Regions from separate parts of the Nisaea acidiphila genome, predicted to be linked through region 3. Evidence: riboswitches for the same ligand, from Rfam matches in the RefSeq annotation. Region 3 holds a riboswitch; each other region holds the start of a gene.
The links. A riboswitch is a leader RNA that binds a small molecule or an ion and turns the genes downstream of it on or off. The one in region 3 is predicted to bind cobalamin.

Region 1: it holds a riboswitch for cobalamin, as region 3 does, so the genes downstream of both, NUH88_RS21215 (hypothetical protein) here and NUH88_RS14495 (energy-coupling factor ABC transporter permease) in region 3, are expected to answer to the same signal.
Region 2: it holds a riboswitch for cobalamin, as region 3 does, so the genes downstream of both, cobW (cobalamin biosynthesis protein CobW) here and NUH88_RS14495 (energy-coupling factor ABC transporter permease) in region 3, are expected to answer to the same signal.

What each region holds. Positions count from the first base shown of each region.
Region 1 is NZ_CP102480.1:4,525,723-4,533,510, forward strand. Features, by position in the region: gene NUH88_RS21180 (crotonase/enoyl-CoA hydratase family protein) at 1-30, shown strand, start outside; gene NUH88_RS21185 (antibiotic biosynthesis monooxygenase family protein) at 51-401, opposite strand; gene NUH88_RS21190 (NIPSNAP family protein) at 398-727, opposite strand; gene NUH88_RS21195 (ArsR/SmtB family transcription factor) at 799-1,482, shown strand; gene kynU (kynureninase) at 1,479-2,723, opposite strand; gene NUH88_RS21205 (CoA transferase) at 2,720-3,949, opposite strand; gene NUH88_RS21210 (YaiI/YqxD family protein) at 4,037-4,474, shown strand; cobalamin riboswitch at 4,511-4,708, shown strand; gene NUH88_RS21215 (hypothetical protein) at 4,745-5,011, shown strand; gene NUH88_RS21220 (FAD-binding oxidoreductase) at 5,074-6,510, shown strand; gene NUH88_RS21225 (carbohydrate ABC transporter permease) at 6,511-7,341, opposite strand; gene NUH88_RS21230 (carbohydrate ABC transporter permease) at 7,338-7,788, opposite strand, start outside.
Region 2 is NZ_CP102480.1:2,821,626-2,829,413, forward strand. Features, by position in the region: gene cobN (cobaltochelatase subunit CobN) at 1-1,747, opposite strand, end outside; gene cobW (cobalamin biosynthesis protein CobW) at 1,778-2,806, opposite strand; cobalamin riboswitch at 2,896-3,109, opposite strand; gene NUH88_RS13160 (hypothetical protein) at 3,238-3,633, shown strand; gene NUH88_RS13165 (putative 2OG-Fe(II) oxygenase) at 3,637-4,272, opposite strand; gene NUH88_RS13170 (class I SAM-dependent DNA methyltransferase) at 4,335-5,534, opposite strand; gene NUH88_RS13175 (acylneuraminate cytidylyltransferase family protein) at 5,591-6,304, opposite strand; gene NUH88_RS13180 (glycosyltransferase family protein) at 6,301-6,963, opposite strand; gene NUH88_RS13185 (glycosyltransferase family 2 protein) at 6,960-7,640, opposite strand; gene NUH88_RS13190 (hypothetical protein) at 7,637-7,788, opposite strand, start outside.
Region 3 is NZ_CP102480.1:3,119,308-3,127,095, forward strand. Features, by position in the region: gene phnX (phosphonoacetaldehyde hydrolase) at 1-661, shown strand, start outside; gene NUH88_RS14465 (DUF2062 domain-containing protein) at 805-1,404, shown strand; gene NUH88_RS14470 (acetamidase/formamidase family protein) at 1,435-2,376, shown strand; gene NUH88_RS14475 (DUF8265 family protein) at 2,394-2,858, shown strand; gene NUH88_RS14480 (gamma-glutamylcyclotransferase family protein) at 2,866-3,348, shown strand; gene NUH88_RS14485 (3'-5' exonuclease) at 3,359-3,946, opposite strand; gene NUH88_RS14490 (short-chain dehydrogenase/reductase) at 4,386-5,153, shown strand; gene NUH88_RS14495 (energy-coupling factor ABC transporter permease) at 5,247-5,927, opposite strand; cobalamin riboswitch at 5,986-6,197, opposite strand; gene gdhA (NADP-specific glutamate dehydrogenase) at 6,391-7,746, shown strand.

The DNA of each region.
Region 1 (7,788 bases), 1.4 Mb from region 3:
AAGCGCGAACCGCAGTTCGAGGGCCGCTGACCCGCGAAGAGGCGGTTCGATCAACTGACGTCGTGGCGCGCCCGGCTGTCGGCCGGAGCCTCATCGCGCTCGTTCATGCCGTAATCCCGTAGCACGGAAGCGACGCGCAGGCGGTAATTCTTGAAGAGCCTCTCCCGGCCTTCGGCCTGCGCGCCGCGATGGGCGACGAGCTTGCGCCAGTCCTCCACCGCAGTCTCGTCGCGGAAGAAAGAGAGTGAGACCAGCTTGCCTTCGTTCGTCAGGCTCGCGAAGCGCTCGACGGAGATGAATCCGTCCACCTGCTCGACCAGCGCGCGCATGCTGGCGGCGATCTCCAGATAGCGGTCCTGGTGTTCCGGATGGGGCTCGACTTCGAAAATCACGGCGATCACGGCATATCTCCCTTTTGGACCGGGTTCGATGCATTCATAAGGAAGGTCCGGTCCTCGCGCAGCAGGAACTTCTCCTTCTGGGCGAATTCGTAATTCTCCCGGCCGAGCGGATCGGCGGCGAGCCGTTTGCGGTAGTCTTCGTATGCGGCGAGGCTATCGACATTGTAGACGCCGTAGGCGAGGGTGGTCGAACCTTCCTGCGGTGCGAAGTAACCGATCAGGTCAGCGCCGCAACGCGGGATCGCTTCGCCCCAGTTCCGGGAATATTGGATGAACTGGGCCTTCTTGGTCGGATCGATATGGTAGCGGATAAAGCAGGTCAGCATTGTGTCCTCCGTTTCGGGTCGGCGGACACTCCCACATTGCGGGTGTCTCATGCTTCGGTTATGGTCGAAGTATGAAAGAAGGACCCGACATCGCCCTGATCGGCTCGCTCATCGGCGACCCGGCACGGGCCAACATGCTGACCACCCTGATGAGCGGCAAGGCTCTCACCGCGAGCGAGCTGGCGGCCGAGGCAGGGATCACCGCGCAGACGGCGAGTTCGCATCTCTCCAAGCTGGAGGGCGCCGGGTTGCTGACCCAGCGCAAGCAGGGCCGGCATCGCTATTTCGCGATCGCCGACGACGAGGTCGGCAATCTGTTGGAGGCGATGATGGGGCTCGCGGCGAAGCGCGGCCACATGCGTGCCCGCACCGGCCCGCGCGATCCGGCGCTCAGGAAGGCGCGGGTCTGCTACAACCATCTCGCCGGCGAGTTCGGTGTGCGCATGTTCGACAGCCTCGCGGCGCGCGGCCTCGTGGTGGAAGAGGGTGAGGAGGTCTCTCTCACCGATGAGGGCGAGGCGTTCGTCTCCGGCCTTGGCATCGACCTTCCGGCATTGACCTCGCTCCGTCGCCCGCTCTGTAAATCCTGCCTCGACTGGAGCATGCGGCGGACGCACCTTGCCGGCGCCCTCGGCACCGCGCTGCTCGACCGGTTCTACGATCTCGGCTGGGCGCGGCGTGTGGAAGGAACCCGTATCGTCAGCTTTACCGGGGACGGAGAGCGGCGCTTCCTGGAAATGTTCCCGGCGGCCTAGGTCACCGCCGCCCGCGCGTGAAACTCAGGCCGGTCCCAGCAACGGGTGCGGAGGATGTCTTCCAGATGCGTGACCGCGTCCCAGACATCGGCGAAGCGCGTATAGAGAGGCGTGAAACCGAAGCGCAGCAGGTCCGGGGCGCGGAAGTCCCCGATCACGCCGCGGGCGATCAGCGCCTGCATGACCGGATAGCCGCTTTCGTGTGCGAAGGAGACCTGGCTGCCTCGCTGCGCTGCCTCGCGCGGGCTGGCGAGCGTGAGGCCGAGGCCGGCGCAACGGCTCTCGACGAGCTCGATGAAGCATTCGGTGAGGGCGACGGATTTCTCCCGGAGCGCAGCCATGTCCACCTCCGACCAGAGATCCAATGCCGCGTCGAGCGCGGTCATTGCGAGCACCGGGGGTGTGCCGCAGAGGAAGCGCTTGATGCCGTCCGTCGCCTCGAAGCGATGGTCGAAAGCGAAAGGCGCCTTGTGAGAGAACCAGCCGGTCAGCGGTTGCCGGGCGGCCTCTTGGTGGCGCGGCGCGACATAGGCGAATGCGGGCGCGCCGGGGCCGCCATTCAGATACTTGTAGCCGCAGCCGACGGCGAAATCGGCGCCGGCGCCGGCGAGATCGACCGGAACCGCACCTGCGGAGTGCGCGAGGTCCCAGATCGCGAGTGCGCCCGCTTCGTGCCCCGACTTGGTGACCGCCGCCATATCGTGCATGTAGCCGCTGCGATAGTTCACATGCGTCAGCATGACGGCCGCGACGTCTTTCCCTAGCGCTTCCGGCAGCTTGGAGGGATCCTCGATTAGGCGCAGCTCGTGTCCCTTGCCGAACAGCTCCGTCAGTCCCTCGACCATGTAGAGGTCGGTAGGAAAGTTACTTTTCTCCGAGACGATGACCTTCCGGTCCGGCCGGAGCGCGAGGGCGGCGGCGAGCACCTTGAAGAGATTGACCGAGGTGGAATCGGTTGCGACCACGCTCTCCGGCTCGGCACCGATCAGCGCGCTGATTTTCCCGCCGGCTTTCGTCGGCAGATCGATCCAACCGGCGGAGTTCCAGCTCCGGATCAGGCCTGTGCCCCATTCCTCCGTCACGCAAGCGGCGACCCGTTCGCGGACGACACGGGGCAAGGGGCCAAGGGAATTGCCGTCGAGATAGATGACGCCGTCCGGAAGCTCGAAATCGTTGCGGAAGCGGGCGAGCGGATCGGCGGCGTCGCGCGCTGCCAGCGCGTCACGGTCAAGGGCCGTCACGTGTCTGCTCCGGCGACGATGCCGTCGTCATGCAAGCGTCCGATCTCGCCGCTGCTCATGCCGAGGAAGGCGGAGAGAACCTCGTCCGTATCCTGGCCGAGACGCGGCGCCGCCGTCGGGACGTCCGAGGGACGGTCGTGGAAATCGATTGGCGTGTCCGAGGTCGGGTAGGTGAGGCCGCTGCCGTGGGTGACGTCGTGATAGGGCTTGCCCATCTCCTTGAAACGGTCGCTCGCGACGGCCTCGCGGACGGTGCGGTAGGGCTCCCAGCAGACGCCGTTCTCGCGGAAGAGCGGCGCGAGTTCGTCGAGCGTGCGCGCGGCGACGGCTTTCTCGACCACCGGGTTGATCTTCTCGCGGTACTCGAAGCGGAGACCCTCGTCCTTGGCGAAGCTGACGCCGGTCTCCGCTTCGACAGCGGCAATCTCCGCTTCGATACCGAGCGCAGTGAGGAGCCCGGTCCATTGCCGGGGCGAAAGTGCGACAAGCATGATGTAGCGGCCGTCGGCGGTTTTGAAGTCGCGGCCGAAGGCGCCGAACACGTCGTTGCCATAGCTCGGGCGGTCCTCCGGCTCCGTCATTACCTCGGCGACCTGTCCGAGGGTCCCGAGCGTCGAGAGGGCGATATCGCCGAGGGGGAGGCGGATCTCCACCCCTTCGCCGGACTTCTGCCGCTCCCGCTCTGCGGCGAGCAGGGCGAAGGCGGCCTGCGCACCGGCGATCAGGTCCCAGGCGGGCAGCACGTGGTTCACCGGCCGCTTCTCGCCCGGAAGGCCCGGCTCGCCGGTCATCAGCGGGAAGCCGGCGCCGGCATTCGCGGTGTAGTCGACACCCTGCGTCCCGTCGGCCCAGCCCATGACACGGAGACTGATGATGTCCTCGCGCCGTGCCTTCAGCGCCTCGTGCGAGAGGAAGCCGGAAACCGGATAGTTGGTGACGAAGAGACCGCGGCCTTCGCCCGGCGCCGTCGCAAGGCGCAGCGCGAGCTCGCGGCCCTCCGGATTGCGCAGATCAAGGGCGACGGATTTCTTGCCTTTATTGAGGCCTTCCCAGTAAAGACTCGCTCCGTTCGGTGCCTTCGGCCAGCGCCGGTAATCGAGTCCGCCGCCGATCGCGTCGAACCGGATTACCGTGGCGCCCATCTGCAGCATGTTGAGGGTGCAGGAGGGAGCGGCGATGAAGGAGGCGCCCTCGACCACCGTCAGATCTTGAAGGACTTTGTACATCCGTGCTTCTTGGGTTCGTTTCCTGTGAATTCCATTGGAGCGGACCCTAGCAAGGGATGCTCCTCCGCCATAGAGGCCAAACCTGCAATGAAGTCTGTTTATGTCGACGCCGATGCCTGCCCGGTGAAGACCGAGATCCTTGCGATCGCCGATCGCACGGAGGCGAATTTCTACATCGTCAGCAACCGGGGCTTCCGCACCGGAGACCGGGCGAACGTGAAGAACGTGCTGGTCTCGGACAAATTCGACGCGGCGGACGACTGGATCGCCGAACGGGTAAAGCCGGGCGACATCGTCGTCACCGGCGATATCCCGCTCGCCAAGCGGGCGATCGAGGCCGGCGCCAAGGCGCTCGGGCATGGAGGGCGGGAATTCACCGAGGCGGGAATCGGCATGGCGATGGCGATGCGCGACCTGATGTCGGACCTCCGGGCAATGGGCGAGGTCTCCGGCGGCGGCCCCGCCTTCTCGAAAAGGGACCGGGAATCCTTCATCCGCGAGCTGGAGCGGATGTTGCGCGCCTGATGCTGCGGCGCGGCGCTTGACAGCGGCGCCGCGAGAAACGAGCCTCTCGATGTTGGTTGTCCTTCGGGACGAAAGGGAATCCGGTGCGCCGCCGCAGGCGGCAAGTCCGGGACTGCCCCCGCAACTGTAGCCGGCTGGATCCGACCGGTATTGCCACTGGCCTCAAAAGGCTGGGAAGGCGGTCGGGATCGAGGAGCCGGGAGTCAGGAAACCTGCCAACACATGTGTGTCCCATTCCAGCCCGGGCGGGGTGCCCCGGAGGAGGTTTCGATGACCCGACTCTATTCCCAGATTCCCGACAACGATTCGGCGGCCGCGCCGGACCGCGATCTCGCCACCCTGATCCTGACGCTGCTCAGCGTCGCCGAGGACGACAGGACGCTGTCGCAGTCCCTTTCCATGGTCCGTGCCGAGACTTCCAGCGAGGATTTCGCCTGCGGCATGCAGGAGGCGGCGCGCCGCATCGGCGTGCTCTTCGGGGCGGCACAGCGGCTCGAAGTGACAGAGAGAAGTTCCATAAATCGACTGCCGGTCTGATTGGCGCCCCGCTGGATCGCTGCTAGCCTCCCGGCTGAATTTGTCTCAACGGGAGAGAGTGGGTGAACGATCAGACGCCCCAATCCATCGACGCGGCGCTTGCCGAGATCCGGGCGGCCCTGGGCCCGAAAGGCTGGCTCGAGGATGCGAACGACACGCTGAAGTACCGGACCGACTGGCGCGGCGCGCCGGAGGGCGAGGCGCTTGGCGTGGCGCGGCCGGCCTCGACCGAAGAGACGGCGGCGGTGGTCCGTGCGGCGGCGAAGGCCGGGATCTGCATCGTGCCGCAAGGCGGCAATACCGGGCTCGCCATCGGCTCCGTGCCGACCGAGCCCAGGCCGACCATCGTGCTCTCGACCGACCGGCTGACTGCCGTGCGCACGCTCGACCCGGACAATTACGCCATGGTCGCCGAGGCGGGCTGCATCATCCAGAACATGCAGGCGGTCGCGGCCGAGGCGGGCCGGCTGTTCCCGCTCTCGCTCGCCAGCGAAGGCTCCAGCACGGTCGGCGGCACGCTCTCGACCAATGCCGGCGGCAACAACACGATCAAGTACGGCAACACCCGCGAGCAGATCCTCGGCATCGAGGCCGTGCTGGCGGACGGCTCCGTGTTCGACGGGCTGGAAACGCTGCGCAAGAACAATACCGGCTACGACATGAAGCAGCTCTTCATCGGCGCCGAGGGCACGCTGGGGATCGTCACCGCCGCCGCCTTCCGCCTGATGCCGCTGCCGCGCGTCCGCGAGACCGCGATGCTTGCCGTGCCGTCGCCGCACGAGGCGCAGCACCTGCTCACAAGTGCCCGGGAAATGTCCGGCGACACCGTCCTCGCCTTCGAGATCATGCCGCGGGCCTCCTTCGACATGGCGCTGAAATTCATCGACGGCATCGTCGATCCGCTGGCCGAACCCTCGCCCTGGTACGTGCTGCTGGAAATGGGAACCTCGTCGCCGCTGGACGACCTGCGCGCCAAGCTCGAGGCGATTTTCGCAGAGGCCATGGAGAAAGGCTGGGTGACCGACGGGGTGATCGCGGAGAGCGAGGCACAGCGCCGGGAACTCTGGCGGATCCGCGAGGAACAGGCCGAGGCCGGCAAGCGCGAGGGCACGCCCCGCATCGCCGGGGACGTCTCGGTCCCGGTTTCCCGCGTCGCGGACTATCTCGAGCAGTCGCAGGCCACGATGAACGCTTACTTGCCGGGCCTGTTCTTCAACTGCTTCGGTCATATGGGCGACGGCAACATCCACTACACGGCGCGCAAGCCGGCCTCGGTCAGCGAGGCCGAGTGGGAGGAGAAGAAGCCGGGCCTGACCAAGCGCATGTACGAGACCGCGCTCGCTCTCGGCGGCAGCATCTCCGCCGAGCACGGGATCGGCTCGGAAAAACTGCCCTATCTCGAAAAATACGGCTCACCCTCGAAGATCGCGCTGATGAAATCGGTGAAACAGGCCCTCGATCCGAAGAACATCATGAATCCGGGGAAGGTCATCCCCTGATCACTTGATCCCGGCACGCATGAAGCTCTGAACGAATTGCCTCTGGAACAGCAGGAAAGCGATCAGCAGCGGGCCGGACGTCATCAGTGTCGCAGCCGTGATGATCGCCCAGTCGATCCCCTGATCGGTCGATGAGAAGACGCTGAGCCCGACCGTCACCGGCCTTGTCTCGACCGAGTTGGTGACGATCAGCGGCCAGAGGAAATTGTTCCAGTGGTGGCTGACCGAGACCAGGCCGTAGGCGAGGTAGGTCGGCTTCGCCAGCGGGACATAGACCTTCATCAATATCGTGAAGAAGCCCGCGCCCTCGACACGCGCCGCGTCGTCCAGTTCCTTCGGGATCGTTTTGAAGGTCTGGCGCAGCAGGAAGATCCCGAAGGCGGAGGCCATGTAAGGCAGGCCGATGGCGAGGATGGTGTCGAGCAGGCCGAGAAACCGCATCGTGCGGTAGTTCTCGACGATCAGGATATCGGGCATCACCAGAAGCTGCAGCAGCACCAGCACGAAGACGGTGTCGCGCCCGCGGAACTCGAAGCGCGCGAAGGCGAAGGCGGCGAGCGTGCAGAGCACGAACTGGCCGATCAGGATCGAGGTCACGAGCAGCACGGTGTTGAGGAAGTAGCGCGCGAAGGGCGCGGCATTCCAGGCAGCGACGAAATTCTCCAGCGTCAGCGGCGCGGTCAGCACGAAGCGGGTGGAGAATTCGGTCGGATGGAACGCGGTCCAGACGGCGTAGATCAGCGGCGCGAACCAGACGAGCGCGAGCGCCCAGGCGGCGGTCGTGTTCAGCGCCCTGTCGTAGTCGAAACCGGCGGTTCTGGTGGCGATCATCGGTAATGCACCCGTTTGTCGAGCAGCAGGAACTGGCCGATGGCGACGGCGAAGAGAAGGATCAGCAGCGCCACGGTCAGGGTCGAGGCATAGGCCGTGTCCCAGAACCGGAAGGACGTCTCGTAGATGTAGAAGAGCAGCAGCGAGCTCGCATTGTCCGGGCCGCCCTCGGTCATCACGAAAATATGGTCGACCAGGCGGAAGGAATTGATCACCGCGTTGACCGAAACGAAGAGCGTGGTCGGCATCAGCAGGGGGAAGGTGACGCGGCGGAAGAAATACCAGCGTCCGGCGCCCTCGATGGCGGCGGCTTCCCGGAGCGATGTCGGAATGGTCTGCAGCGCGGCGAGGTAGAAGATCATGAAGAAGCCTGCTTCCTTCCAGATCGCCACCACGATGACGGCATTGAGCGCGGCGTCCGGGTCGCCGAGCCAGTTCTGCTGGCTG
Region 2 (7,788 bases), 300 kb from region 3:
GGCCGAAGACGGCTTCCGGATAGCACTCCTCCGAAAGCGCCAGCGCCTTGCCGGGCAGCCATTCCATGTTGCCGTGTTTGCCCATATGGATGACGGCATGGGCCTCGAATTCCTGCCGCAGCCAGACATAGAAGGCGAGATAGCCGTGCGGCGGAACGAGGTCCGGGGAGTGATAGGTCTCGGTCGGATCGATATTGTAGCCGCGCGCCGGCTGGATCCCGACGACGACACTGCCGAGGGTCAGGACGGAGAGCCGGAAGGCATCGCCGATGACGAAGGGATCGCTCTCGGGGGCGCCCCAGCGGGCTTCGATCTCGCGCCGGACCTTGTCTGGCAGAGTGGCGTAGGCGGTCTTGTAGGCATCGAGGGAGAGCGTGGCGCCGCCCTTGCGGCCGGCGCGATCGGAGAGATCGTTGGTCGGACCGGAGGACATGCGTCCGATCAGGGCATCGCCGTTGATCGGGATGTCGCGGACGCCGTAACCCGCATCGCTCATGGCCCGGAGCACGTTCACCGTCCCCGCCGGCGTGTCGAGCCCGACGCCGTTGCCGAGTCGCCCGTCGCGGTTCGGGTAGTTCGCCAGCACCAGCGCGATCCGGCGTTCTTTCGCCGCCGTCGCGCGGAGCTTTGCCCAGCCCGCCGCGAGCTTCGCCGTGAAGGCGACGCGGTCCGGGACCGGGGCGTAGGTGACGATGGAACATTCCGTCGCTTCGTCCCGCCGTGCCTCAGCCTTGAAGGAAACGGCGCGGGCGAGCACGCGGCCGTCGACTTCCGGCAGGGCGACGTTCATGGCGATGTCGCGGGCGGAGAGGCCGGCCGTGGAGCCTTCCCAGCCCTCCCGGTTGCCGCCGGAGAAGATCACCTGCAGCACGGTGCAGTCGGCCGGATCGAACGGTGTCGCGCTGCCGGGTGCGCCGGGCTTGGAGACGGCGAAGCCGGTGGCGTTCAGGATCACGCCGGGCGGGGCCTGTTCGATGGCCTCCCGGATCAGGTCGGCGGAGACCGGGTCCTTCAGGCTGGAGACATAGAGCGGTACCGGGGCCAGACCTTCGGCGCGCATAGCCTCGACCAGCGCGTCGACCGGCGCCGTGTTTCCGGCCTGCACGAGCGCCCGGTAGAAAACGATCGGTGCCGGGGGCGCCTCCGGTGCGGAGGCGGCCAGCACCTCTTCCAGCGACGGGTGGTTATGGCCCGGCAGATAATAGCCCGCCTTCGGCAGCGGTGCCGGTTCGCGCCAGTCCGTCTCCGTCCCGATCAGGCTTGCGGCATAGCGCACGGCTTCCGCCGCGTTGCCGATCCCGCCCTCGATCAGGTAGCGCCATAGGCGCTGGCAGGCGGCGGTGTCGAGGGTACCGTGCCCGGTCAGTTCCGGGTCCGGCTGGTCGTCGCCGGGCAGGAAGGCGAGCGGGATTTCTCTGCGGCGGCAGTAGGCCGAGAGCTGCTCGACGCCGTAGGGCCAGTAGCCGCTGCCGCCGATCACGCGCGCGACGATAAGCTTCGCATGCGCCGCCATCTCCTCGACATAGAGGTCGACGGAGAGGTTGTGGCCAAGCTGCATGAGGTTGGCGAGACGCAGGCTCGGGAACGGGCCGTCATGTCCTGCCCGCACCTGCGCATAGCCCTGGGCGAGGCAGGAGAGTTCGGTGTCCGCCGCGCTCAGGAACAGGATGTCGCCGGGGGTCTGGTCGAGATCGACCGCCTCGCTGCCGTCGGTGACCGTGCCGGGTGTCGCCGCCAGAAGATGCATGGGGCCTCCGGGTGGGAGAGGGCGGGTGCGTTAGCCGGCGATGGCGGCGGCGATGGCGGCACGGTCGAGCCCGTGATGGCCAATCACGACAAGCCGGGATTCCCGTGTCTCGCCGCCCTTCCAGTCGCGGTCGAAATAGCGCTGGATGCGCGGGCCGACGCCTTGGATCACCTGGCGCATCGGTTTGCCCGGAATGTCGAGGAAGCCCTTCACGCGGAGGATGTCGTGGTCCCGCACGGCGGCGATGATGCGCTCTTCCAGCGCGTCCACGTCCTCGACCGAGGAGAGCGGCAGCACGAAGCTGTCGAAATCGTCATGGTCGTGCTCGTGCCCGTCGTCATGGTGCGAGGGCCGGCTGTCGAGATCGTCCTCCGCCGCGGCGCCGAGACCGAGCAGCACGTCCGCTCCGAGCTGGCCGTGGGCACTGGCGACGGTCTTTACCCCGCCCCTGAGATAGGAGGAGACGGTTTCCCGCACCTTGACGAGCCCGGCTTCGTCCATGAGGTCGGTCTTGTTCAGCACCACCATGTCGGCGCATTGCAGCTGTTCCTCGAACAGCTCCTCGAGCGGGCTCTCGTGGTCGAGCGACTCGTCGGCTTCGCGCTGGCCCTGCACCGCGTCATGATCGTCGGCGAAGCGGCCCTCGGAGACGGCGGCGGCGTCGATCACCGCGATCACGCCGTCGACGGTGGTGCGGGTGCGCACTTCCGGCCAGGCAAAGGCCTTCACCAGCGGCTTCGGCAGGGCGAGGCCGGAGGTCTCGATGATGATGTGGTCCGGCTTGTCCGGGCGGGCGAGGATCGCCTCGATGGTCGGCAGGAAATCGTCCGCGACGGTGCAGCAGATGCAGCCGTTGGCGAGCTCGATCACATCCTCGTCGCTGCAGCCCTCGATGCCGCAGCCGGTCAAGAGCTCGCGGTCGACGCCGAGATCGCCGAACTCGTTGATGATGAAGGCGAAGCGGCGGCCGCCGTTGTTCTCAACCAGGTGCCGGATCATGCTGGTCTTGCCGGCACCGAGAAATCCGGTGATGACTGTGGCGGGGATCTTCTCACTCATGTCTGCCTCCTCGGGCCTTCCTCAGGCCGGTGATGTCACGTCTCGTCACCGAACGGAAGACCGTGCCCCGGACACACCCCGGACCGAAGCGGGCGACGATGCTGACGGCAGGTCTCCTGGCTCGCCGGGTCACCGCGCTCCGTCCACCTTCCCGGCGGCAGTTGCCTGCCGCCAGTGGCCTCCGGACGAAGCGCTCGCCGGCTACAGTTGCGGGGGCAGCCGTGACTTGATCGCGGCAGTTTGCGCCGGACCTTCACGTTCCCTTTTGATCCCCGGTGGGGAACCGTCAACGGGTCTCTTGTCCGACGCGCCCGGAGCGCTGTCAATAGGCAGGGACCGGCCGAATCGACTCAGACGGTTAAATTCAGCTATAATTACACTATCTGAATCTAGTAACCGGTTTTTGCCGGGTCCTTTTCGGAAGTCATCGTATGGCAATCGCGTCAACGACTTCAGCTTCGCAGCAACTCGTCGCGCTCAACCTTACGGGTGCCTCGCAGTCAGCCGCCACGACGGCCTCCGTCCCGGAAGCGCCCGAGCCTGTATCGGCAGCGGATAGTCCTGCGGTGACGGCGGCGTCCGTCATCGGCAGTTCCTCTTCCGCCCAGCAGAGCCAGGCCGTCTCGCAGGCGCAATCCGCGTTGCAGGCGGCCGAGCAGGTTGTGGCGCAGCGCGAGGCCGATCTCCGGGACGCACGGGGCGCGGCAGCTTCCGCTTCGGATACGGCGGAACAGCGCCGTCAGGCTCTCTTCGATGCCGAGTCGGCCGAGCGGGTTGCCCTCGCAGAGCAGCTTGAGCGCGGGGCGCTGCTTAATCTCTCCGTTTGAGCGTTATTTACGCTTCAGATCCGAAATTTCCGCATTGATTGTCAGCGACACCCGTTCGCCGTCGCCGAAATACGGGTTCGTATGGAAATGCAGCCAGCTCGGGAAGACCATGAGCTGCCCGTTCTGCGGCGTAACCATTACCGAGCGCCCGACGGTATCGATCGGCAGACTGGCGAGTTCGGCCTGGGCCCGGGGGTCGTCGATCTCGATGGTGCCACTCTCCGGTGCGTCCGCATTCGGCGCGTCACCGGCCTCGACGGTGTAGACCATCGTCAGATGGTGGCCGGGCGAGAGATGCCGCTTTTCGTAGCCGCCATAGCGCAGCACCGTGACATATCCCGTGAGTTCGGTTTCGAAGCTGCTTTCGCCGCCCACGATTTGCGGGATGACGGTTTGGGCCGCCCCGAGCGCTGTCTGACGGATGGTGTCGATACCTTTATCCGGCCAGTCGAACAGGTTGTCCGTTGAGCGCCAGCCGCCGACCGCGCCGCCGGCATTCGCCTCGCCGGCCGCCTCCCGGCCGAGCGCGGCAGCCTTCAGCGCGTCGTTGAGCGGAGCGGCACCCTCGATCGCGAACATGAAAAGGCGGGTCGGAAAGACTTCCAGAATATCCCTGCGGGAATCGAATTTGAGCTCCATCGGCCGGTCCCTCTCGGCAAATACGCGATCCGAAATCCTTAGCATGCCGGAGCGGCAGCGGGTCAAACTCTGGATTGTCGCAGTTTTGTGAATGCGAGGAACAAGGTCGCCAGCGGCATGTCACCCTCGTCGCGCATCGAGCCCTGCCGCAACTCGGTCAAAGACAGTCCCGCATGCTCTGCCGTATCGCGAAGGTAGCCGGCACTATGGCAGTGAACGCCGTCGCGGCCGATGCCAATTCCATTCTCGTCCGGGCCGGTGAGTTCGTGTGCCGTCATCAACAATGTGCCGCCCGGCGCCAAGCGGTTCGATATGGACGTAAAGAGCGGACCGAGATCGCCAATATAGGCGCTGACATCAGCTGCGATTGCGAGGTCGTAGACCTCGTCTTCACGGGAAAGCACCTCGACGGCATGCCCGACCGTGAGCCGGTCATAGATCGCCTTCTCCTCGGCGCGCCGTACCATCTCCTTGGCAATGTCGATGCCAGACAGGTGATTGCAATGCGGCCGGAATGCCGCGCCTGAGAGGCCGGTGCCGCATCCGATATCGACGGCGCGCGGGATGTTGCGGCCTTCCGACAGGATTCCCAGTTCGACGCCGAGCCGCCTCAGGGTCTCCGGGCCTGAATAGTTCAACCGGTCGGTCAGGTGCGCGTCGAACTTCTCGGCGTAATTGTCGAAGACCTTTGCCACATAGGTGCTGCTGAACGCTTCGCGGATTGGCGTCACGCCGTGACGGGCGAGATCGCGACGTGCGCCCATCGTGTCTTCGGGATCAATGTGGAGCGACGACCGGTAGAGCCGGATCGCCTCTTCCTTGCGTCCTGCCAGATCGAGAAACTGGCCGAGGAGGAAGGTTGCATCGAGGCTTGACGGCTCCGCAAGCCGCAGTCGGCGGAGCGTCCGGACGGCGCGCGGCCTCCTGTTGCTTCCGAACGCGCGTAAGGCAGCCAATACGGCGGCCGGACCATGCAGGGGATCGAGTACGAGCAGCCATTCCGCCACGCGCGCTTCGGGGTCGACAGCACCGAGATCGTTCAGATTGCCGGCAGTGGCGGGATTGAGGATCAGAGCGCGTTTGAGCGCACGGGAGGATTTTGCTCCCATTGCGCGCTGGGCGACCGCGAGGTTCGTCCAGTGCCGCGGTTCACCGGCATTCTGCCTGGCAAGATCGAGCAGGATCGGAAGCGCGACCGGCCAGTCGCCGGCTTCGAGCGCGGCGCGCAGGATCTCGCTATCGGGGTCGACGTCCGCATTCATCCCGGCAAGGTAGTGGAGCCGGCTGCATTACGGAAGAAGCGGTCGTAAATACCGGTTCAGCGGCCGCCGTTCTTCGCGAAATACTCCAAGGCCTTTTCGGCCATGTAGAGATCGAAAGCGTCGTGGATGTCGATGCCGGAGGCGAAATCGTCGATCTCCAGGATGTCGACCTTCATGCCGGTGCGCTTGCCGGCGCGGATCAGGTCGGCGCGGATCGCGGAGGCGAGGCCGGTATCCTCGCGGAACAGCGGCTTGCGGGTTTGGCGCGGTCCGTAGATCGCCATCCAGTCGAACACCCGCTCCCACTCGCCTTGCTCGTTGCGGGACCAGAAATTCTTGTGCGTCTTGTTGGCGACGAAGACGGTCTCGAGGGCATCGTCCGCCTTCAGGCGGTTGACGCATTCCGCGATCCATTCCGGCTTGCGGAAGATGTCGGTCGGCTGCAAGAAGACGACGATGCCGAACGGGCCGTCCAGCGCCTCGGCGCGCTCAAGCGCGTCCTTCAGCACCGGCTCGGTCGGGGTCAGGTCCTCGGCCAGCGCCCCCTCGCGCAGGAACGGGCACCAGGCGCCGGCGGCGACGGCCGCGTCCCGGATCTCCTCGTTGTCGGTGGTCACCAGAACCCGGTCGCAGACCCCGGAGGCGAGCGCATGCTCGACGGAATGGGCAATCAGCGGCTTGCCGCCGATCGGCTTCACGTTCTTGCCCGGCAGGCCCTTGGAGCCGCCACGGGCGGGCAGGATGGCGAGAACGCAGTCGGACTTGGTCATGCGATGGAATTCCTGAACTCGGTGAAACGGTCCGCGACCATCTCGGCCATGGCGAGGCTCATGTCGTCGCGGATATCGACAAGGGCCCAGAACTGGTCGACCACCTCGAAGCCGACCGCGTCGCCGAGCCGGCGCCCTTCGCGGATCAGCTCCGGACGGGTGGCGAGCGCGAGGCCGACGACCTCCTGGAAATAGGTCGAGCTGCGGCGGTCGCCGCCGGGGCCGAGGGCCTGGATCGTCTTGTCCGGATCGAGGCGCCAGAGGCTGGCGTCGAACTGGCGCACGCAGACCACGCTGTCGAGATGTTCGCGCGCGGCAAGATTCTCCGCCGTGCGCCGGATCAGGCCGCGCGGGCGGAACGGGTGGGTCGGCTCGATCACCACGACCTGCTCCGCCGGGAAGGCGTCCAGCACGTCGACGAGGGCGTCGGTGTAGGATTCGGCCGTCCGGTCGTGGATGGTGATGCGGTCGGCATAGGGCGCGGCCTGCTGCTTCACCGCGTTGTCGTCCGCGGTCAGCACGATCCGCGCGTCCGGCAGATCCTCGAGCGCCGCCTCGATGGTGCGCACGAGACTGGAGGTGCCGTCGAGCGGCTTGACGATCCGGGGCGTGGAACTGGCGCCGGAATAGACCGGGATGATGATCAGCGTGTCACTCATGGCGCGCTCGTCCGGATGTAGTCGATGACCTCGGCGACGCGCTTGGCGCGGCCCTCGTCGCGGCCCTGGTGGATGCCGTGATGGTGATAGACCCGAAGCCCCGGCTCGTAGAGGATCTCGTGGCCGAGCGCGATCATGCGCTTGCCCCATTCCCGGTCCTCGACGCCGCGGATCTCCTCGTCGAACGGGTGCTCGTCCCAGATCGACTTGCGGATGCCCGAGTTCGCGTTGTGGAAGAAATAGTCCCGGCGCTGGCGCACCCGCTCGTCGCGGAAGGTGGTCCAGAGATCGCGGCGGTCGACCGCGCTGGTATCCGGCAGCGGCTCCTGGCGGCCGTAAATGCCGCAGAGCTTCGGATCGCCGTTGGGCCCGAGATGGGCGAGCAGATAGTCGGCCCAGAGCTCGTCCACCGGCACGCAGTGCGAGGAGATCAGCGCCACCGTGTCGTATTTCGCCGCGGCGATGCCGATATTCAGCGCCCGTCCGTAGGAGAACTCCTCGCGGCTGATATACTTGATGTTCACGCCGTAGGCCTCGGCGATCGGCAGCGTGTCGTCGGTACTGTCGTTGTCGACCAGGATGACGTCGATATCCTTCACCCGCTGGTGCTTCAGCGCGGTCAGGCAGCGGCCGATCCAGGCGGCCTCGTTCTTGGCCCGGAGCACGACGCTGATCATGGCTTCCTCCAATCGTCCTCGTCGACGACCCCGAAATCGAGGGCGGCGCCCTCTCCGAGCTCGTAGAGCGCCTTCTTGCCGAGGATCGTCTGCTTCAGGCTGGCGCAGATCCCCGGCCCGCCCTTCTCCTCGGCGATGTCGACGGTTT
Region 3 (7,788 bases):
GCTGCCGAAATGGGATCATATCAAGGCCGTCGGTACCCAGGAGCGGATTGCGCAAGTCTGGGCGACCACCCACGGCGCGCCGTTTTCGGACGCGGACGTCGATCGGATCTACGAGGTCTTCGTACCGATGAACGTAGATGTCATTCCGGACTTCGCGGATATGATTCCCGGTGCGCTCGATACTGTCGCCGCGTTGCGCGGGCGTGGCCTCAAGATCGGCTCCACCACCGGATATAACCGGGAGATCATGGAAAAGCTGGTGCCGATCGCAAAGGACCTCGGCTACGCGCCGGACAATCTGGTCTGCGCAGGCGATCTCGCGCACGGTCGTCCGACGCCGCTCATGATGTATAAATGCTTTCTCGATCTCGATGTCTGGCCGGCCGCGGCCTGTATCAAGGTCGACGATACCGAGCCGGGGATCGCGGAAGGCAATGCCGCCGGATGCTGGACGGTTGGCGTGACGGTCTCAGGCAATGCTTTCGGGCTTTCCCGAGAGGAAACGGAAGCATTGGGCGAAGCGGATTTCCTGGAGCGCAAGAAGAAGGCCGAGCAGACGCTCCGGAGCGCCAACCCGCATTACTTGATCGACAGCGTGGCCGCGCTTCTCGACGTCGTCGACGATATCGGGACGCGTCTTGCCAAGGGTGAGCGCCCCTAGTGCACGGCTTTCCTGCCAAAAAGGCAACACGGTCACTAAATGTAAAGAGAATCGTGCAATTCTGACTTTGGCGCGGTGCCGCTGCTTGCTATGGCTGATCGGTACCGTTCTGTTGGCACTCTAGGCTCCGTTAGATTGACCCCATGATTACTCCGCTCAGGCGCCTCATGCGTTACCGGCTCGTCATTCCGATCCTGCGCGGGAAGGATTTGCCGGACTATACGGCACGGGGCGTCGGTATCGGCGTGGCGGTCTCCCTCACTCCTCTTGTCGGAGTGCAGATGCCGATCGTCGCGGGCATCTGGTCGCTCGTGCGTCTGCTGCGTCCGAACTGGACCTTCAGCCTTGTGGTCGCCCTTGCCTGGACTTGGGTCACCAACGTCTTCACGGTGCCGATCGTCTATTACGTCTTCCTGCAGACCGGGAACCTGATGTTGGGCCGCTGGGACAATCTCAGCGCATTCGAGCATTTCGCAGATCGACTCGACCAGATCCTCGGGCAGGACGTCACCGGTATCATGGCGGTGTGGGTTTATTTCGCTGCCATGCTGGACGAATGGGGTTTGCCGTTGTTCGTCGGCTGTCTTCCGTGGATGATCGGAGGAGGCTGGCTCAGCTACCGCTGGAGCCATGTTTACATTGAGCGCTTTAAGGCTGCACGGCGGGAACGTCAGGCTCGGAAGGCCGCTCGAAAACAGGCAGCGCTGAATACCGGGCCTGCGACGGCCGATAACGGGCGCTGACTGTTTTCGAAGCAGGCGGAAGGAAAGCGGATGTCCGGATACAGGCTTGAGAGCAGTCCTAATACAGTCCATTGGGGCTTTTTCGATGCCGGTCTAGAGCCGGTGTTGAAGGTCGCCTCCGGGGACGAGGTCACGATCGCGACCATTTCAGGCGATAAGCCGGCTCTTCCGGGGCCCGGCTATACGGTGCTGCCGGAACATCGCGAGGTCATCGAGACCATGCGGCCGGGGCTTCCGGGTCACATCTTGACGGGGCCTGTCCATGTCGAAGGGGCGAAGCCCGGGCATGTACTGCAGGTCGATATCCTCGATGTCAAACCGCGCCAGGACTGGGGCTTCAATTACAGCGCGCCGCTGAAAGGCGCGCTGCCGGACGATTTCGACGAGGTCACCCATACCATCATCGCCATCGATGCCGAGCGGAATGTCGGCCGCTTGCCCTGGGGACTGGAACTGCCGCTTGCGCCGTTCTTTGGGGTTATGGGCGTCGCCCCGCCGCCGGCCTGGGGGCGCGTCAGCACGATCCAGCCGCGGGCCAATGGGGGCAATCTCGACAACAAGGAACTGGTTGCCGGGACGACGCTCTTCCTGCCGGTTTTTGTCGAAGGAGCTCTATTCTCCGCCGGAGACGGGCATGGGGCGCAGGGCGACGGAGAGGTCTGTGTCACCGCGATCGAAATGGCGCTCGAAGGACGTTTTCGGCTCACCGTGCGGGAGGATATGAGCCTTCCGCTGCCGCGCGCCGAGACGGCGGACCATTTCATCACAATGGCGTTCAACGAGGATCTGGACGAGGCCGGGCGCGAGGCCCTGCGGCAGATGCTGGACCTGATCACCGAGCGGACCAACCGCAGCCGTCCCGAGGCGTATATGCTCTGCAGCCTTGCGGCGGACCTCCGGGTGACCCAGATGGTGAATGGAAACAAGGGCATCCATGTGATGCTGGCGAAGCATCTGCTGGATGCCGGGTAACGCGGCGGGAGATCCCGATGAGATATCCGTTTCGCAATCTGAGTACCGCAGTTCTGTGCGCCGCGCTTCTGGTCGGCGGCGCCGGGACGGTGAGCCCCGCTTCCGCGGAACGTGTCTCGCCGGACCGGACGAACGCGCGGCACATGTCGCGGGCCCCCGAAAAGCCGGACTGGCGGATGAAGAGGGTCACGTTCAAGAAGAGCACGATCTACGAGAACGCGGCGAAACGCGGTCTGCTGATGGTCGAGAGCGGTCCCTTGAGACAGGTCGCCGAATACGACAAACGTGCGACCGACGCTTGCCGGGACGGGCGTTTCAACCGCTTCGGCGGCGGGTTCGTGCGGATCGGCGGACGGACCTATCGTGCGGCACGGTCCCGCGATATCCGGCGGCCGCGCAATTTCGAAGTCCAGCCCGGCGTCTATATTTTCTCCCGTGAAGGCTCGACCCGCTGCACCGTTCATCGGGCCGAGCGCGAATAGACGACGGATGAAGCTTCCCTACTTCTTTTTCGGCACGCTGATGGATCAGGACGTGCTGGAGCGGGTGCTCGGTCGCGCGCCCGGACCGCTCTCAACGGCGGCTGTGTTGCATGGATATTCGCGGGTGCGTGTCGACCGCGAGCCCTATCCGGCGCTCGTCACAGCGCCCGGACACCGGGTGGCTGGGCTGCTGCTGCGCGACTATTCCGCCGAGGACGATCGCAGGATCCGCTATTTCGAGGATTTCGACTTCGCCATCGAGCAAACGGAGGTGGAAACCGAGGCGGGAAGCGAGACGGCACATTTTTGCGGCGCGGTCAGCAACATCACGCCGATGGACGAACCCTGGTCGTACGAAGAGTGGGTCCGGACGGACAAGGAGCGCTTTCTCAGGGTGACCGACATCTACATGAAGGGCTATGGCACGCTCGATGCCGAGGCGGCGGACCGGCTCTGGCTGGATACGGTCGCCGAGCTGTTCGGAGACTGAGCGGGCCGCGTCAGTCGAAATGTTCGTGCGGCAGGTAGCCGAGTCCGAAGCGTTCCCGCCAGGCGAGGAAAAGCCGCGCAGTGTCTACCGCATCGCTCTCCGCCCGATGCGCGGTGCCGGCGCGCTCTAGTTTCATCACCTCAAGCGCTTCGTCGAGTGAGATCCGCCGTCCGCCGGCGAGCACGTATTCCTGCACCTGGCAGAGATCCAGATAGGCGTGCGAGGCGGGATCGACGGCATCCTTGGCCCGCACCTCGGCATCGAAGAGCACATTGTCCGAGCCCCAACCGATCCAGAGCTTAGAACTCGATCCGTAGGTTTTACGCAGCCTGTGGCAAGCGTCCTGAAAGCGGATGCCATTGGCTGCGATCATCTCCTCGGTAATTCCTGTGAATGCGGCGCAGAACGGGGAAATCCGGGACGCGACCGGTTTGGTCAGTATGGAGGCGGTGCGCACGATCTCGTCGCGCTTCAGGTCGATTTCGGCGAGGCCGATCTCGATGATCTCAGGGCGTTCGCCCTCCGGCGGAGGACCGTCCCAGCAGGTCAGTTCGAGATCCACGGCCAGGAGACGGTCGTGCCGCAGATTCTTGTGCATGGCGTTGCGCTTCCGTTCGATCCGCGCGACGGGCCGCTGGATGTGAGGCTGACCGAAATGCAAAGCCCCACCGCGCGTCTGCGTCAGGTGGGGCATAGCATTTTTATGTCTGTTGCATAAGACAGACTATCGAGCCTCAGGCTCTCGGATATTCATATGTCTGCGGACTTATGACGGCCCGGGCCGTCTCGCTGCCGTTGCGTCCCTTCTTCAGAGACGCGTTTCCTGCATCGGTGGTTCCATCGCGATTAACGACCTCCCTGAGTGGGTTTCGCCTTGTCCGGATGGGACAAGAAAAGCGTGACTCCGAATCGCCGGAAGGTCAATCGGAGCGGGTGGAATCGCGGCGCATGGCACGTCCGCCCGCTTTGCGCGCCATGCATGCCGATGCTACCAATTCAACATAATCAACGATCTGAAGAACCGGGGGAGCGAAGCGATGGAACTGGGTCTCAAAGGCAAGCGGGTTCTGATCACGGGGGCGTCGAAAGGCATCGGCCTCGGTTGCGCGAAAGCTTTCGCCGCCGAAGGCTGTGCGCTCGACCTTGTCGCCCGCGACCGGGAGCGGCTGGAACAGGCGCGCGACGTGCTGAGCGGCGCCGGAGCGGACTGTGCGATCCATTCGCTCGACCTCTCGGCCTCGGGGGCCGTTGAACGGCTCTGCGAGGCCGTCGAGGTGCCGGACATCGTCGTGAACAATGCGGGCGCAATCCCCGGGGGCGACCTGCAGGCGGTGGTCGAGGCGACCTGGCGTGAGGCTTGGGACCTCAAGGTCTTCGGTTATATCAACATGGCGCGGGCCTTCTACCCGGTGATGAAGGCGAACGGTGGCGGCGTGATTTTCAACGTGATCGGCCTCGCCGGTGTGAAGCTCGACCCGAAATACATTGCGGGCACGGCAGGCAATGCCTCGCTCAACGCCTTCACCAAGGCGATGGGATCGAACGCGCTCGCCGACGGGATGCGGGTGCTCGGGGTCAATCCGGGGCTGGTGGAGACCGACCGGCTGGTTACGCTGCTGAAGACGAAGGCGAAAGACGAAAAGGGCGACGAGGACCGCTGGCAGGACTTTCTCGCCGGTCAGCCGCTTGGCCGGGCGGCGACGGTAGACGAGATTGCCGACGTGGTGACCTTCCTCTGTTCTCCGCGGGCCGGATGGGCGACCGGAATCGTGGTCGACCTCGACGGCGGCCAGACCTACCGCTGAGCCAGGCCTACCGATGAGGACGGGGCCGCAGAGCTTTTGGGCATAAAAAAACGGCCTCCGGAGAGGCCGTTTTCTCTTTCAGGAACGCCTGTCTCAGACGCCGGCCCGGTAGAGCCGGTCGTGGAACAGCGGGCTGTCCTTCATCTGGTGCAGCGTCTTCGCAGCGGCGAGGATCGCCAGATCCGCCAGCGGCTCGACGATGATAACCATCATGTAAGCGCCGCCGAACAGGCCCACCTGGCTAAGTGTCTCGGCGCCGAAGCCCTGGCCGTAGAAGGCCCAGAAACCGACCCAGGCGACCACGCCGCCCTGATAGGCGGTCGAGAGCGCGAGCGCCTGACCGTAGCCGACATCCTTGTAGGCGGTCTTCGCCGGGATGATCTTCTGCGCGACCAGATAGACCGCCATCAGCGGCACCAGCAGCGTGGTGATGTTCATGCCGTATTGCGGCAGGTCGAACGGCGCGAACAGCACGCCCTGGATCAGCAGGCCGAGGGCGAGGCCGATCGCCGCCGGCGCGAGACCGAACATGAGGAAGAGGGTGGAGCCGAGGATGAAATGCACCTCGGAAACGCCAACCGGATAGTGCGGGAGGACCTGGAAGAAACAGAAGACGAGCGCGGTCGTGATCGCGCTGCGCAGGACAAGCTGCGTCAGGCCGTCGTTCTTGATCGTGTTCCAGGACAGCTTGGCGAGGCCGCCGAGGCAGCCGGCCGCGGTGCCATAGCTGAGCAGAATTTTCGCGCCGTTCACGACACCGGGTTCGATATGCATAAATCGCTTCCTTTCCCGCACCCTCCGTGCGGTAGAGCGCCGGGCGGGCGCCCGGCCGGGTTGGACATGGACATGGGCAGGTTTCCTGACTTGCGTTCCCTGCCGTCTTTCCGCCTTCCCGGCCGGGGCCAGTGGCATTGTGGAAACGGCTCACGCTCACAGTTGCGGGGGCAGTCACGGCCCGGGCCCCTCTTGGGTCGTCCCTTCCGTGTTCCCTCTTAAGTCCCCGCAGGCTTGGCCCGCGATGGAACCCATATCGTCCGACAGACTCCGGGATATCGCTCGGCGGATCAACTGCTTTTTGAAGAGGCTAGCGTCGCGTGTTGCCGGAAGTATCCCGCATCTACCCAGGGCCGCGTTTTTCTTCTTATTGGAAAATGTAAGGTTGTTTCGGCGTGTCCCCCCTGCGCACACTTCGGGACTCAAGAAAACGGACGGATTGCCCGTCATAGGGAGAGAGACGATGGCCGCGGATCAATCGACCGAGCTTGAAGGTTTCATGGAGCGGGTCAAAGCCCGAAATCCCGGAGAGCCGGAGTTTCTCCAGGCCGTGCAGGAAGTCGCGGCGGACATCATGCCGTTCGTCGAGGCCAATCCAAAGTATCGCGACGCGAAAATCCTGGAGCGGCTGACCGAGCCGGACCGGATCGTCAGTTTCCGTGTGTGCTGGCAGGACGACAAGGGCGACGTCCAGGTCAACAGGGGGTTCCGGATCCAGGCGAACAACGCCATCGGACCTTATAAGGGGGGGCTGCGCTTTCATCCGTCCGTTACCCAGTCGGTGCTGAAGTTCCTCGCCTTCGAGCAGATCTTCAAGAATTCGCTGACCGGTTTGCCGATGGGCGGCGGCAAGGGCGGGGCCGATTTCGATCCGAAAGGCAAGTCGGCGGCGGAGGTCATGCGTTTCTGTCAGTCCTTCATGACGGAGCTCTACCGACATGTGGGCCACGACACGGATGTACCGGCGGGCGATATCGGCGTCGGCGGGCGCGAGATCGGCTACATGTTCGGCCAGTACAAGCGCATCACGAACAACTTCACCGGCGTGCTGACCGGCAAGGGCCTGGAATATGGCGGCAGCGAGATGCGCCCGGAGGCCACAGGCTATGGCGCGGTCTATTTCATGGAGGACATGCTCCATACCAAAGGCGAGCAGATCGAGGGCAAGACCGCGGTGATCTCGGGCTCCGGCAATGTCGCCACCCATGCCGCCGAGAAGGTGAACCATCGCGGCGGCAAGGTGCTGACCCTCTCCGACTCGGCCGGTTTCATTTACGATCCGGACGGGATCGATCTGGAGAAGATCGAGTGGGTGAAGGAATTGAAAAACGTCCGCCGCGGCCGGATTTCCGAATATGCCGAACATTTCCCCGGGGCGGAATATCACCAGGGCAAGCGTCCCTGGGGTGTGGCGGCGGACCTGGCGCTCCCTTGTGCGACGCAGAACGAGATCGATCTCGAGGATGCGAAGACCCTGCTGGCGAACGGCTGCAAGGCGGTGGCGGAAGGCGCCAACATGCCGACCAGCCTCGACGGTGTGCATGCCTTCCTCGAGGCGGGCGTCCTGTTCGGTCCGGCAAAGGCCGCGAATGCCGGCGGCGTCGCGATGTCCGGCCTTGAGATGAGCCAGAACTCCGCCCGCCGCGCGCTTTCCAGCGAGGAACTGCGCGATCTGCTGCGCTCGATCATGGACGGTATCCACAAGCGCTGCTACGAGGCCGGCCTGCAGGGCGACGGCTTCTGCAATTACGTGAAAGGCGCGAACATCGCCGGTTTCAAGAAGGTCGGAGACGCGATGCTGGCCTTTGGGGTGGTGTAGCTTGAGCCTTTAGAAGCGATGTTGCGGTGAGGCGCGTGTACT